DNA from 2 places in the Methylobacterium sp. WL12 genome. Region 1 is predicted to be linked to the other one. Evidence: riboswitches for the same ligand, from Rfam matches in the RefSeq annotation. Region 1 holds a riboswitch; the other holds the start of a gene.

Region 1 (7,597 bases):
GGGGACATCCGTCGCGGCCAGGTGAAGCGCATCCGCTCGGCGATCCTGTTCGCCGACATGCGCGACTACACCCGCATCTCGGCGGACATGACGCCGGAAGAGGCGGTGGACCTGCTCAACATCTTCTTCGACTGCCTGGTCCCGCCGATCGAACGCGAGGGCGGCGAGGTGCTGAAGTACCTTGGCGACGGCCTGCTCGCGATCTTCCGCGAGCCGGGCGACGACCTCGGCGGCGCCGCCAAGGGTGCGCTGACGGCGGCGCAGGGCGCACTCCAAGCGCTGGAGGAGGCCAACACCCTTCACCAGTTCGCGGTGCCGATGATGGCCGGCATCGCGCTCCACCACGGCGAGGCCGCCTACGGCAACGTCGGCTCGGGCACGCGGCTCGATTTCACCGTCATCGGCCGCGACGTGAACATGGCGAGCCGCATCGCCCGGCTCAACAAGACGCTGGGCGAGCCGCTGCTGATGTCGAAGCCCTTCGTCGACTTCCTGTGGGGCGATCCGGTGCCGCTCGGCGAGCATGTCCTCGACGGCTTTTCCGAGCCGATGATGGTCTACCGGCCGCGTCCGAAGCCGCATCGCCGCCAGGGCTGATCTCAGCCCCGCAGCGTCAGCGTGCCGCCGGCGATGCTGAAGTCGCGCACCCGCTTGAGGAACGACATCCCAAGCAGGTTCGTGCCGAGGCCGCCGCCGGGCACGACCACCGCTTCGACGTCGCGCACGGTGACCGGCCCGATCCGGATCATGCCGATGCGCACCGGGGCGACCCGCACAACGCCGTTGGCCGTCATCACCGATTGGGTGAAGTCGCGCGGCGTGAGGACGAGGCCGAGACGCGCGGCCGCCTCCTCGGTGAAGCTGCACGCGGTGGCGCCGGTGTCGACCATCATCCGCAGCGAGCGGCCGTCCACCAGGGCGTCGGCGAGGAAGTGGCCGCTGCGGTCCGCATTGAGGGCGATCGCACTCGGTGCCGAGGAGGATGGCGGCGCCGCGGGCGCCGGTCGCGCGTCGGCCTTGCGGTGAGTCAGGCGGTCGCCGACCCCGCCGAGCACGCCTGCGGCGAGGCCGGCCCCTACGCAGAGCAACAGGATCGTCCGCAACGCCAACCTCCGCGCCCCGAGGGGGACCGGCGGAGACCACCACGGAACCGGTGAACGATACGTGGCGCCTCGCGCGTACCCGGCGGAAACCCGCCGCCTTTCGTGCCGACAGGGTTTCCGAACCGTCTCGGCATCACGACGACAGACGGCGACCAACCTGCGCGCTCGCCCTTTTGACGGGGTTGACCGGGCCGGCCAGTGGGACCACATCTGCGGTGTTCCAGGGAGATCCCCGGCAAGGGGCTGAGAAACCGCTGGCAGGTTCGCAAGGGCTCGCGGCGCGGAAATCCTTCGAACCTGATCCGGTTCACACCGGCGTAGGGATTGGACCGTGGGCGTCATCCTCGTGGACGGATCGCACCAGCTTCTCGAAGGAAGCGTCAGGCCCGGTCTCTGCGACACCACGCGGAGGATCTTTTGGGTCGTCACCCAGCATCACCGATCGGGGTTCGCCGGACGAACGGCGGCACGAACCCGTCCGTCACGTTGCCCGTCCGCGCCGACGTCGCCATCGTCGGCGGCGGCCTGATCGGGCTGTCGATCGCCTGGCGCATCGCGCAGTCCGGTCGGTCCGTCGCGGTCGTCGAGCGCGAGACCATCGGGTCCGGCGCGAGCCTCGCCGCCACCGGCATGCTGGCGCCCGCGGCCGAGCACGAGCCCGGCTCGGACCCGCTGCTCCCGCTCGCCCTCGATTCGCTGCGGCGCTGGCCCCGGTTCCGCGACGAGCTCCAAGCGGCCGCCGGCCACGACATCGATTACCGCGAGGACGGGACGCTGGTATTGGCCATCGGCCGCGACGAGGTCGAGCGCCTGCGCTTCCGCTACGACCTGCAGCGCCGCTCGGGCGTCGCCGCCGAATGGGTCGCGGGCACCGAGGTCCGCCGCCGCGAGCCGGCCCTGCGCCCCTCGGTCACCGCCGGCGTGTTCTGCCCGCTCGACCACCAGGTCGATCCCAGCCGGGTGATGGCGGCGCTCGTGCAGGCCTGCCGTGGCGCCAGCGTGGCGCTCGTCGAGAACAGCCCGGTCGTCGCCCTCGAACGGACATCCGGGCGCGTCACCGGCCTCCGCACCGCCAATGGCGTTCTGCAGGCCGACACCGTGATCCTGGCGGCCGGCGCCTGGAGCGGGGAGGGCGGCCTGCTGCCCCAAAACCTCGCCCTGCCGGTCCGCCCGCTCAAGGGCCAATCGTTGGCGCTGAAGACGACCGCGCGCACCGGCACGCTGTCGCACATGGTGTGGACCGAGCAGGTCCACATGGCACCGAAGGGCGACGGCCGCATCGTCGTCGGCGCGACGGTGGAGGATTGCGGCTTCCGCCCCGGCGTCACCGCCGGCGGGCTCTACGCTCTTCTGGAGGGCGCGCGGCGCGTGCTGCCCGGCATCGAGGAGATGGAGGTCGAGGCGGTGTGGAGCGGGTTCCGCCCGACCTCGGACGACGACGCGCCGATCCTGGGCGAGATCGCCCCCGGGCTGGTCGTCGCCACCGGCCATCATCGCAACGGCTACCTGCTCGCCCCGGTGACCGCCGACGCGATCGCTGCCCTCGTCACCACGGGCGCGATGCCGGCGGTGGCCCGGGATTTCTCCCTCGCGCGGTTTACCGCAAGCCAGGACGTGAGGGCTTCGGCATGAGGCTGACGGTGAACGGGCAAGCCCGCGAGATCGAGGCCGCCGACCTCGCCGCGTTGTTCGCGCACGCGGCGGAGGAGACCGGCAGCCCCGATCCGCAGGGGGTCGCCATCGCGGTCAACGGCCGCGTCGTCCGCCGTCGCGATTGGGAGCGTACCCCTATCGCGGACGGCGACCGCATCGAGATCGTACGCGCCATGCAGGGAGGCTAGAGGATGCTCGAGACGCTCACACCCCTCCGTCCGGAGGCCGACGACCCCTTCGTCGTCGCCGGCGTCACGCTGAGTTCGCGCCTGTTCATCGGCACGGCCGGCTATCCGACGCAGGTGATCATGCGCGATGCGGTCGCGGCCTCGGGGGCCGAAGTCGCCACCGCCTCGATCCGCCGGGTTTCGCTCCAGGGCCACGGCTCGGACACGGTCAAGATCCTGAAGGGGCGTCGCTTCCTGCCCAACACCGCCGGCTGCGAGACCGCGCGCGACGCGATCATGACCGCGGAGCTGGCGCGCGAGGCCCTCGACACGAACTGGATCAAGGTCGAGGTCATCGGCGACCGCGAGACGCTGTACCCGGACGTGACCGAGCTGATCGAGGCCTGCCGCCACCTCGTCGACGACGGCTTCGTCGTGCTGCCATACTGCAACGACGACCCGATCGTCTGCCAACGGCTCGCCGACCTCGGCTGCGCCGCAGTGATGCCGATGGGCTCGCTCATCGGGTCGGGCATGGGCATCGCCAACCCGGCCAACCTGGAGCTGATCTGCCGCCGCATGAGCGTGCCGGTGATCGTCGATGCCGGCATCGGCACGGCCTCCGACGCGGTGATCGCGATGGAGCTTGGGGCCGACGCCTGCCTGATCAACACCGCCGTCGCCAAGGCCGACGACCCCGTCCGCATGGCCTACGCCATGCGCGGCGCGGTCCAAGCGGGACGCGACGCGTATCTTGCCGGCCGCATTCCCCGACGCGGCCGGGCCGAGCCGTCGAGCCCGCAGCTCGGCCTTGTCGGCTCGTAGCCTGCCGTCGCCCCTGTTGGCGGTCACCGACCGGCACGGGCCGCGCCCCCTGGTGGAGGCCGTCGCCGCCGTGCTCCACGGCGGCGGTCGCTGGGTCTGGTTACGCGACAAGGACTTGCCGCCATCCGAGCGGCGGGAGCTGGCGGCGCGGATCGCCGAACGCGTCGGCCAGGCCGGCGGCTTGCTCACCGTCGGCGGCGACGCCGACCTCGCGGCCGACCTCGGCGCCGGACTCCATCTCGGCGGCGGGACGGATCGATCCGCCATCGCCGCGGCCCGGCAACGGGTCGGCGCAGCCCTCGTCGGCATCTCGGCCCACACGCTCCGAGACGTCGCGGAGGCGGCCGAGGGCGGCGCGGACTACGTGACGCTGAGCCCGATCTTCCCCACCGCGAGCAAGCCCGGCTACGGCCCCGCCCTCGGGATCGGGGCCATCGCCGAAGCTGTGCGGATCGGAATTCCGGTGATCGCGCTCGGAGGGATCGATATCATCACCGCCGCCGAATGCCGTCGGCACGGCGCGGCGGGTATGGCCGTGATGGGCGGCCTGATGCGCGCCGCCGACCCAGCGGCTGAAACGCGCGCGCTTTTGAGCGCCTGGGCAACCCGCTCGGACGAGCGCTGAGGCAGGATCAAAGGATCGCAGGATCCTGGCTGCCCGCTCGGCGTTTCGCCGAAAACCGCTCTCGATCGGTTTCGCCCACCCACCCCCTCATCCTGAGGTGCGGCATCAGCCGCCTCGAAGGAGCCATCCAGCTCGCGCGCGATACCTGGAGGCCTCCTTCGAGGCCTCCGCTTCGCTGCAGCACCTCAGGATGAGGTCGCTGATTGGGAGCGAATAGATTCGGCAAACCTACTTCGTCGGCGCAGGCCCGTAGGGCGGGCGCGGGATCGCGCGGTGGGCGGCGCGCAAAGCTGCCGACCAGCGTTCGCGCAGGTCGTGGAAGTAGCCCTCGCCGGCTTCGATCCGGTGGTTGACCTCGAGGTCGAGGGCGTTGCGGCGGGCGAGGGCAATGTCGATCGGAAGGCCGACGCCGAGGTTCGAGCGCATCGTCGAATCCATCGAGACGAGGCCGACCTTGAGCGCGTCGTAGAGCTCGGTCTCGAACTTCACGGCGCGGTCGAGGATCGGCTTGCCGTACTTGTGCTCGCCGATCTGCAGGAAGGGCGCGTCGGTGCTGCACTCGATGAAGTTGCCGGCCGAGTAGATCAGGAACAGCCGCATCGGCTCGCTGCCGATCTGGCCTCCGAACAGCAGCGACACGGAGAACCGAAGCCCCGCCGCCTCGAATCCGGTCTTCTCGATCGCGCGGACGCGGCGGATGGCACGGCCGACGAGCTGGGCCGCCTCGAACATCGTGGTCGTCTCGACGAGCTTCAGCTTCGGCTCGCCGTCGTCGCCGGTCACGCCCTCGGAGAGCAGGCTCAGCACCGATTGCGTCACCGAGAGGTTGCCGGCCGAGGCCAGCATCATCACCCGCTCGCCCGGCACGTTGAAGTGGTGGAGCTTGCGATAGGTCGAGATGTCGTCGAGCCCCGCATTGGTGCGGGTGTCGGCGATCATCACCAGGCCGTCCTCGACAAGGACGCCGACGCAGTAAGTCATGGGATCAGGCTTTTCGAAGAGGTGCGCGCGTCAGGATTGCGGTGCCGCCTGGGCTTGCTCCACCCGGAGCTTCACGTCCAGCGTTTCGGTGCCGCCGCCGGTGCGGCTGCCGCGGATCGGGGCGGCGCCGAGGTAGTCAAGGCCGGAGGCGACGCGGATGTAGGCCTCCGTCGTCGCGTCGCCGGTGGTCGGGTCGAAGCCGACCCAGCCGAGATCGGGCACCAGCGCTTCGGCCCAGCCGTGCGGCGTCTGCTGCTCGGCGTCGCTTCCCTCCGGACGGTGGTATCCGGAGACGTAGCGGGCGGGAATCGCCCGGTGCCGGGCGGCGGCGATGAAGACGTGGGCGAAATCCTGGCACACGCCGGCCTCCGCCGCGAAGGCCTTCGGCGCGGGCACGGCGGCGCTGGCAGGGCCCGGCGTGTAGCTCATGTGCGCGTGCACCGCGGCCATCAGGCGGTGCAGGAAGGGGAGCGCGGCCGGATCGCCGGCGGTGGCGACCGCGTCGGACAGCGCCTGGATCTCCGGGCTCGGCAGGACGAGGTCGGTGTCGCGCAGGTAGAACGTCTCGGGCAGCCGCTCGACGGCGCCGCGGACGATGCCGTGGGTCTCGTGGGTGTCGACCTCGCCGGTCACCCGGATCACCAGGGCGTCGGAGGCCTGATCCGGCGTGAACCAGTGCACGACGTTGCCGTAGCCGTCCTCTCGCTCGGTGAGCCGGCCGTCGACCGACGGCTCGATACGCCAGCGGCGGACGTACTGGCCGTCGTGGTCGCGCGGCGTCATGCGCAGGACCTGGATCAGCCCGCGTGCCGGTTGCTCGTAGCTGTAGATGGTCTCGTGGACCACGCGGATGCGCATGCGTCGATTCTGCCCGTCTTGCCTCTGCCGGCGTGATTCGTGCCGGCTTTGCCTTCGCCGTCCCGCCTCCGCCCATCTCGGCGGTGCCGACGGTCGGAGCCTCGCGCGGCCCCGGTGCCACGTTCTACACGACGTTCCGCGGTCGGGTGCAACCGAGCCCGCGTCCTTGGAAGCCGAATCGCCACGTCTTCCGCGGACCTCGGCGCTTCAGCCGAGATACTGGTCCGCGATCGCGGCGCCGACCTTGTTGTTCTCGCCGATGAACGCGATCACGAACTCATGCAGCCCCGAGGCGAAGACCCGGTCGATCTCCTCGCTTTCCAGGCGCGCGAGCAGGTTGCTCGCGAGGCGCTGGCTCGCGCCGCGGCGCCCGTAGGCGTCGGCGATCAGGTCGAGATGCTCGACGAGCACGCCGTAGCAGTTGGCGAAGGAGCGCGGCATCTGCCGGTTGAGGATCAGCAGGTCGGCCACCAGCAGCGGCTTGACGCTCTCGCGATACACCCAGTGATAGGCGTTGAAGGCGGAGACTTCGCGCAGGATCGTGGTCCACTGGAAGTAGTCGAGGCTGCCGCCGACGGTCTCGGATGCCGGCAGGAGGATCTTGTACTTCACGTCGAGGATGCGGGCGGTGTTGTCGGCCCGCTCGATCGCGGTGCCGAGCCGCGTGAACCAGTAGGTGTCGTTGCGCAGCATCGTCCGGTAGGCCGAGCCGTCGAAGGTCAGCGAGATGCCCTTCACCCAGTCGAGGAAGCGCGAGAACGCGTCGCGGTCGAGGTCCTTCTTCTCGTAGGACCGCAATTCGAGCCACGCCCCGTTGATGGTGTCCCACATCTCCGTGGTGAGCGCGGTGCGGACGCTCCGGGCGTTCTCGCGCGCACTCTCGATGCAGGAGCGGATCGAGGACGGGTTGTGCGGGCTGAAGGCGAGGAAGTCGCACACGGTGGCGGCGTTCACGCCGTCGTAATGCGGCTTGAAAACCTCCGGGTCGCCGGCAGAGGCCAGCGCCGAGGCCCATTCGTTGGTCTCGCCCCCGCCGTAGCTCGTCGGCAGCGAGGCCAGCCGATGCGCGGCGTCGAGGATGCGGGCGACGAATTCCGCCCGTTCGACGTAGCGCGAGAGCCAGTAGAGGTTGTCGGCAGTCCTGGAGAGCATGGCTGTTTCGCTGGGTCTCTTCGGCTCGGCCCGGAGGCGTGCGCCGCTCCGCGGTTCTCGGTGAGGGCAGGCGTCAGGCCGTCACGCGTCCAGGACCCAGGTGTCCTTCGTACCGCCGCCCTGGCTCGAATTCACTACCAAAGATCCCTCCTTCAACGCCACGCGGGTGAGCCCGCCCGGCACGATGCGGATTTCGTCGGCGCCGCACAGCACGAAGGGGCGCAGGTCGACGT
Region 2 (7,597 bases), 200 kb from region 1:
GAGATGCGCGACGTCCGCGGGCCGGTGATCACCAGCCCGGCCTGCGGGTCGGCCTTCAGGCGCTGGAACTCGGGCAGGTCGGCGACCGAGTGGCGGCTCGTGGTCTCCGGGTCCGAGGTGATCTGGACCTGGCCGGAGGAGTCGACCAGGGCGATGACGCCGAGGCCCGCCGCCGAGGCGGCGTTGTCGAACAGCACCTCGCGCCGCAGGTCGGGCGGCAGCTCGATCAGGTTCGGCTGGGTGGCGCGGACGGCGGCGGCCTGGAGCGACAGGTCGTACATCACGACGTTGCGGGACACGGCCTCCTCGATCATGCCGAGCAGGTTCTGTGCGTTCGTCTCGGCGCGCCGCCACGCGCCGTCGCGCAGGTCGTAGATCAGGTAGGCGCCGAGGATCGCGAGGCAGGCGGTGACGCCGATGCCGAACCGGGCGATCAACAGGGAGGCACGGTCCTTCCGCAGGGGCGCCGTCGCGGCGGACGCCAGGTCGGCGAGCACCGACCTGGAAAGCTTCGCCTTGCTGGCAAACATCGATTTGGCAGACATCGACCGCGGACCCAAACTCGAAGCCTCACGACGATGATGCAAGCGAGAGAAGTATTTTAGCCTAACGCGCCCAATCTGTAGTAGAAAGACTGATCAACATGCTGAACGCTTCGTCAATCGCAAGTCCGGCGCACCCCTCTGACGTTGCAAGCGATGCCGGCGAGGCCTTTCCGAGGCCTACACCGACGATCAATCGCCGAGGCCGAACAGCTTCTCGATGAAGTTCCGGTCGTCCGCGTCGCGGGCCGCCGGACGCCGCGCGGCTGTGGCCCGGGGTGCCGGGGCGGGTGCGGGCGGCTCGCCGAAGATCTGCCCGAGGATGTTGCCCGGGTTCGGCGCGCTCGCCACCGAGGCCGTCGTCTCGGGCGCCTTGCGCCAGCGGTTGAGGCCGGGCAGCGGCACCGGCGTCTGACCCTTCAGGGCGACGCTCATGTAGGTCTTCCAGATCTCCACCGGCAGGTTGCCGCCGGACGCCTTCTTGGTCGGCTCGCCGTCGTCGTTGCCGAGCCAGATCCCGGTGACCAGGCTGCCGGAATAGCCGATGAACCAGGCATCGCGGAAATCCTGGCTGGTGCCGGTCTTGCCGGCCAGATCCCAGCCGGGGATGTCGCCCTTCTTGGCGGTGCCGATCACGAAGGTCTCGTGCATCATCGCGTTCATCATGCCGACGGCGTTCGGATCGATGACGCGACCGAGGCCGCCTTCGCCGCGCTTGTACAGGACCTTGCCGTCGACGCCCTTCACCCCGGCGACGACGTAGGGGATCACCCCCGTGCCGCCGTTGGCGAAGGCACCGTAGGCCCCGACCATCTCCAGCGGCGTCACCTCCGAGGTGCCGAGCGCGATCGAGCCGTTGGCCTGCAGCGGCGAGGTGATGCCGAGCCGCTGCGCCGTCTGCACCACCGCCTTGGCTCCGACCTCCTGGCCGAGGCGCACGGCGACCGTGTTGAGCGACAGGGCGAGCGCGGTGCGCAGGGTGACCGGTCCCTCGTACTGGTGCGAATAGTTCTCGGGCTGCCAGTTGCCGATCTTGATCGGCGCGTCCTCCTTGACCGTGTCCGGCGTCGCCCCGCGCTCGACCGCGGCGAGGTAGACGAACGGCTTGAACGAGGAGCCCGGCTGGCGCTTGGCCGTGGTGGCGCGGTTGAACTGGCTCTGCGCGTAGTCGCGCCCGCCGATCAGCGCGCGGATCGCGCCGTCCGGCCGCATCGAGACGAGCGCGCCCTGGCCGACGTTGTAGCGCCCGCCCTTGGCGTTGAGCTCGTCGACGAGCGCCTTCTCGGCGGTCGCCTGCAGGGTGGTGTCGATCGTGGTCTGGACGACGATGTCGCCCTCGATCGTGCCGACGAAGTCGTCGAGCACGTCCATCACCAGGTCGGCGACGTAGTTCGCCGAGCCGCCGCCGCGGCTGCTCGCCGGGCGCGCCGGCTGGGCGAGCGCGACCTTGGCGTCCTGGGCGGTGATGAAGCCGAGCTCCTGCATCGCCGCGACGACCTGGGCGGCGCGCGCCTGGGCTGCCGGCAGGTTGCGGTTCGGCGCCAGCCGCGAGGGGGCCTGGACGAGGCCGCCGAGCATCGCGGCTTCCGCGACGCTGACGTTCTTGGCCGGCTTGCCGAAGTAGCGCTGCGCCGCCGCCTCGACGCCGTAGGCGCCGGCTCCGAAATAGACCCGGTTCAGATAGAGCTCGAGCAGCTCGTCCTTGGTGTACTTGTGCTCCAGCCAGAGGGCGAGGATCGCCTCCTGGATCTTTCGCGAGGCCGAGCGCTCGGGGGTGAGGAACAGGTTCTTGGCGAGCTGCTGCGTCAGCGTCGAGCCGCCCTGGGCGACGCCGCGGCGCGTCAGGTTCTGGCCGATGGCGCGCAGGATGCCGACCGGGTCGACGCCGAAATGACTATAGAAGCGCCTGTCCTCGATCGCCACGAAGGCGCGCGGAAGGTAGGTCGGCAGCTCCTTGATGCCGACGACGCGGCCGCCGGTCTCGCCGCGGTTGGCGAGCAGCGAGCCGTCGGATGCCAGGATGGCGATGTTCGGCGGGCGCTTGGGCACCGCGAGCTGGTCGATCGGCGGCAGCTGCGAGGCGTGGTAGGCGATGAGGCCGGCGATGCCGACCACCGCCCATAGGCCGAGCACCCACCCGGCGTAGACGAGGCGCCCGAGCAGGGATCGCCTGCGGACCTTCTTGCCCCCGCTGCGGCGCGCGCCGCTTTTTGCTGCGGGCTTCGCCCGGCGGCTGCCCTTGTCCTCGCCGTCCCGAACTCTGCTCGCCACGCCGCCTCCCGGGCGATCGTCCCGCGACAGGCGCAGGTCCGCGCCGCCCCGACCTGCGCCGCGCCCTTCGGGCACGTCGAAGTTCGGTTCGCCCCGGCCGTCCCGTCCGCGTCCGTTCGCCATGCGTCCCGTCTGTCCTGAGGCCCCGTGGGCACGCGCGACGCGAAGGCTGCGCGCGGCGATCGTCGGAGGCCCGGTTCCGCACGGTAAATGCGGCGGGTTTAAGGGATGTTAACCGCCGATTTTCAGAAGTCGTTGAGGATCAGGCATTTGGGCTGGGCCGGCAGGATTCTCCCGGGATCCGCGGTGGCGCGCCGACGGTCTGCGCTCGGCCGCTTGGGGCATTTGCTAAGCCTCGGCGCGCATGATGCGCTCCGCCTCCAATCCTCGGGTGATGCCATGAGCGACAATCGACGCAACACCCCGCGCAAGGATGCCTTCCAGGTCGCGAGCCTGTTCGCCGAGAGTGGTGCGGACGCGCAGGAATGTCTCGTCTGGGACGTGTCGGCGACCGGCGCTCAGCTCGAGCTTGCGCCCGAGGTCGTCGTGCCGGACCGGTTCACGCTGCAGGTGACCGCCTACGAGCCGCCGCGGCGCTGCCGCGTCGTGCGGCGCGAGGGCCGCCGCCTGGGGGTGTGTTTCGAAGGCTGAGGCCTGAGGACGCTGCGATGGCCTCGGACGGGGCAGATCAGGCCGCCTGAAGCGCCGGCGCCTGCGAGTTCGCTGCGGTCGCGATGTGGAACGCCTTCGGACGGACGAACAGGACGCGAAGCGCGGTGCCGCGCACCGCACGCTCCAGCGCCAGCGGCACGATCACGGCGACCGCCATCACCGTCAGGCTGGCGAGCCCGACGTCGGCGATCAGCCCGGCCTTGACCAGCAGCGTCCGCGTCGCGGCCATCGGCAGGAAGAACGCCAGATAGATCACGATCGAGCGCCGTCCGCAGGCGCGCAAGGAAGTGGCGACCGGCCCGCCGGCCGCCGTCAGGAGCGCCGCGCCCGAGACGATGGCGAGGGCGCCGGCTCCGCCTACGATCAGGGCGACCACCGGCAGACTGGCCAGGGTCGGGTAGCCGGGAAGGCTCGACGGCGTGAAGGCGAGCCACGCCTCGATGCCCGCCCAGAGTAGCAGGAACGTGCAGGCGATGCGCGGGGCCGCCGCCGCCCGGTCGGCCAGGGCGAAGATGCGATCGGCGAAGACGTACCCGGCCAGGAAGTAGACGTAGCGGGCGCAGAACTCCTCCGCGAGGTAGGATGGGGTGGCGATGGGCACGACCTGCAGCAGCGCGGCGCCGGCCAGCAGCACCGCGGGCGGCACGCGACGCAGCATCTTGGTCGCGACCGAGAACACCGCGAGCAGGTAGATGAACCATAGGGTCGAGTACGGCTCGACCAGTGCGTTCAGGAGGTGGGTGGCGAAGGCGCCGGGGCCGGCCTCGCCGACGATCGCCGGGTATTTCGCCAGCGACTGGATCACGACCCAGAGCCCGTAGAAATACGCGAAGTGCACCACGCGCCGGTCGGCGAACAGGCGCCACGGGCGATCGATCACCCGTCCGAGGAACAGGCCCGACAGCAGGAAGAAGTCAGGGATGCGGAACGGCTTGGCGAAAGTCACCACCGTGTGGAGGAACCCCTCGCCCTCCATCGCCGCCCCGGTCCCCAGGGTGGAATGCATCATCACCACGAGGAGGATGCAGATGCCCTTGGCGACGTCGACCCAGGCGAGACGCAGCGCCTCCGCCGGCACAGCCGCGCCCGCCTCCCCAAACATCGCCGCCTCCCGAACGTTGCGCGGACGCAACCCTGAAGCGAGACCCGTAAAGGCCGCCTGAGCCGGCTGGCGCCATCGCGCAACATGGCGAACGAGGGGTAAACCGAGGGCGCCTGCGGGGCGGGACCAGATCCGGCGCTGGTCAGCTCTTGCTGTGGTCAGCTCTTTCTGTGGTCAGCTCTTGCGCTTGGCCGCGCGGCGGTCGCGCGTCATCCGCGTGGCGGCGTGGAAGTCATCGGGCTTGGTCCGCACCCAGGCGATGAAGCGGGCGATCTCCGGTTCGGCCCGCAGCGCGGCCACGTCGGCGAGCCGGCGTGCGAGTTCGGCTTCGCTGTGGCGGGCATGGATCGCCGAGTGGCAAACCTGATGCAGCCGGACCGTAATGCCGTGGGTGCCTCCCTTCAGCTTCGGCACGAGGTGGTGCAGGCTCGACCGGGCGCGCGGCGGGATCGGCCGCTCGCAGAGCGGGCAGATCACCGGTTCAGGGCTGCGGGCCCACGGGTCTGGTTCATCCTCGCGCCAGCGCCGTTCGCGTCGCCCCAAAGCCCCGTCTCCCTCCACATCCGCGCCCTCCAGAATATGGGATCGGCGCAAATTCGGGGCGCGGCGTCACGGCGTCGCTGCGGCGGGCGTCGGGCATGCTGCGCGAAGGGAATCGCCGAACATCGTCTCGGCCAGCCGGTCTCGGGTACCGAGCACCGAGACGTGGTCGCCCGCCACAGACTCGAAGCGCGCGCCCTCCCCCGCCGCCGTCGCAAGCCGGCGCCCGAGCTTCACCGGGACGACGCCGTCCTCGGTGCCGTGGACGATCAGCACCGGGCCGCCGGCCCGGGCGATGCGCGCGTCGGAGCGCCAGGTATCGCGGAGGAGGAAGGTCGGCGCGTAGGGGAAGGCGAGGCGGACGATGCCGGGCAGCGAATCGAAGGGCGCCTCCAGGTAGAGCCCGAGATGCGGCACCCGCTCGGCCACCGCGACCGCGACCGCCGCACCGAGGGAATGGCCGTGCAGCAGGATCGGGGCGCCGGGCGCGCGCCGTACGGCTTCGGCCACCGCCGCGAGCCCGTCGGCGATCAGCCCGTCCTCGCTCGGCGCGCCGGTCGAACCCGGATACCCGCGATAAGAGATCGCCAGCACGCCCCAGCCGGCGGTGGACCAAGGAGGGGCGGAGAACCGCGCCGCGGCAGGCTCGGGCCGCGAGCCGTTGCCGTGGAAGCTGACCACGACGCCGCATCCCGGCCGCGGCGCGCGCCACAGGGCGTGCAGGCGCTCGTCGTCGGCGGTGAGCAGGGACAGGGCTTGCGTGCCCGGCGGCACAGGCAGCCGCGCCCGCGGGCCGGCGATGAAGGCGCCGGGATAGATCAGGCTGCGCTGGAACAGGCCGAGCGCCCCGAGCATCAACGCGAACAGGCCGAGCGCGGCGGCCGCCAGGACGAGCAGGATTCGCATGGGGCTCCGTCGCGTTTCCCGCGGGACCCTACACCGATCCGAGACGACGTCGGCATCCGTCCGTTTCCGCCTGATCCGGCCGGCGCATTGACAAAGTCCGGCGGCCCGCGGAGATTCGAACCATTCCGAGGGGGGCCCCACGACCGGGGGCTGAGAGTGGACGCGACGTCCTGACCCTTGAACCTGATCCGGCTCGTACCGGCGGAGGGACGGGAACCTGCGGCGCCTCATCCGGCGCCCGCCGCTTCATCGCATCTCCGTCGCGGCGCGCCGCATCGCCCCAATGCCGGGAGATCCGACGATGAATGCGCCCGTCCTGTCCAAAGACGTCAAAGGTAGCCCCGAGACCGTGACCACGGGTCCGGTCACCGGTTCGCACAAGGTCTACGCGAGCGTGGCCGGCCGGGAGGACATCCGGGTGCCGTTCCGCGAGATCGTGCTCACCGACCCGAACGAGCCGGCGGTGCGGGTCTACGACCCGTCCGGCCCCTACACCGAGACCAACGCCCGCATCGATCTCGCCAAGGGCCTGCCGCCGGTGCGCGACGCCTGGATCGCCAAGCGCGGCTACGCCGCCGTGCAGCCGCGCGTCGTCAAGCCCGAGGACAACGGGTTCGTGCCCGCCGACAAGCTCGTGGCCCCCTGCCCCGCCGAGCGGACCATCCGCAAGGCGGAGCCCGGCCAGATGGTGACCCAGTACGAGTTCGCCCGCGCCGGGATCGTCACCGAGGAGATGATCTACGTCGCCCACCGCGAGAACCTCTGCCGCGAGCAGATGCTAGACCGAGCGCATGCCGCGCTCGCCGACGGCGAGAGCTTCGGCGCCTCGGTGCCGCCGTTCATCACCCCCGAATTCGTGCGCGACGAGGTCGCGCGCGGCCGGGCGATCATCCCGGCCAACATCAACCACACCGAGCTGGAGCCGATGGCGATCGGCCGGAACTTCCTGGTGAAGATCAACGCCAACATCGGCAACTCGGCCGTGACCTCCTCGGCGGCGGAAGAGGTCGAGAAGCTGGTCTGGTCGATCCGCTGGGGCGCCGACACGGTCATGGACCTCTCGACCGGCCGCAACATCCACAACATCCGCTCGTGGATCATCCGCAACTCGCCGGTCCCGATCGGCACGGTGCCGATCTACCAGGCGCTGGAGAAGGTCGGCGGCGACCCGCTCAAGCTCGACTGGGAGGTGTTCAAGGACACGCTCATCGAGCAGGCCGAGCAGGGCATCGACTACTTCACCATTCACGCGGGCGTGCGCCTCGCCCACGTGCCGCTCACCGCGCGGCGCGTCACCGGCATCGTCTCGCGCGGCGGCTCGATCATGGCGCGCTGGTGCCTGGCCGGGCACCGCGAATCGTTCCTCTACGAGCGCTTCGAGGAGATCTGCGACATCTGCCGCGCCTACGACGTCTCGTTCTCGCTAGGCGACGGCCTGCGGCCCGGCTCGATCGCCGACGCCAACGACGCGGCGCAGTTCGCCGAGCTCGAGACCCTGGGCGAGCTCACCAAGATCGCCTGGAACAAGGGCTGCCAGACCATGATCGAAGGGCCAGGGCATGTG

What was found. Region 1 has a riboswitch for thiamine pyrophosphate ahead of thiO (glycine oxidase ThiO). Riboswitches for the same ligand answer to the same signal wherever they lie in the genome.
Region 2: it holds a riboswitch for thiamine pyrophosphate, as region 1 does, so the genes downstream of both, thiC (phosphomethylpyrimidine synthase ThiC) here and thiO (glycine oxidase ThiO) in region 1, are expected to answer to the same signal.

What each region holds. Positions count from the first base shown of each region.
Region 1 covers NZ_VRUW01000001.1:26,036-33,632, reverse strand. The annotation lists gene FV226_RS00150 (adenylate/guanylate cyclase domain-containing protein) at 1-597, shown strand, start outside; gene FV226_RS00145 (TIGR02281 family clan AA aspartic protease) at 600-1,103, opposite strand; TPP riboswitch at 1,317-1,445, shown strand; gene thiO (glycine oxidase ThiO) at 1,590-2,735, shown strand; gene thiS (sulfur carrier protein ThiS) at 2,732-2,944, shown strand; gene FV226_RS00130 (thiazole synthase) at 2,948-3,748, shown strand; gene FV226_RS00125 (thiamine phosphate synthase) at 3,735-4,373, shown strand; gene FV226_RS00120 (peptidase) at 4,602-5,354, opposite strand; gene FV226_RS00115 (transglutaminase family protein) at 5,385-6,212, opposite strand; gene FV226_RS00110 (alpha-E domain-containing protein) at 6,420-7,364, opposite strand; gene FV226_RS00105 (circularly permuted type 2 ATP-grasp protein) at 7,446-7,597, opposite strand, start outside.
Region 2 covers NZ_VRUW01000001.1:222,701-230,297, forward strand. The annotation lists gene FV226_RS01090 (sensor domain-containing diguanylate cyclase) at 1-545, opposite strand, end outside; gene FV226_RS01095 (transglycosylase domain-containing protein) at 735-2,936, opposite strand; gene FV226_RS01100 (PilZ domain-containing protein) at 3,213-3,464, shown strand; gene FV226_RS01105 (acyltransferase family protein) at 3,502-4,587, opposite strand; gene FV226_RS01110 (HNH endonuclease) at 4,762-5,130, opposite strand; gene FV226_RS01115 (alpha/beta hydrolase) at 5,197-6,033, opposite strand; TPP riboswitch at 6,152-6,260, shown strand; gene thiC (phosphomethylpyrimidine synthase ThiC) at 6,335-7,597, shown strand, end outside.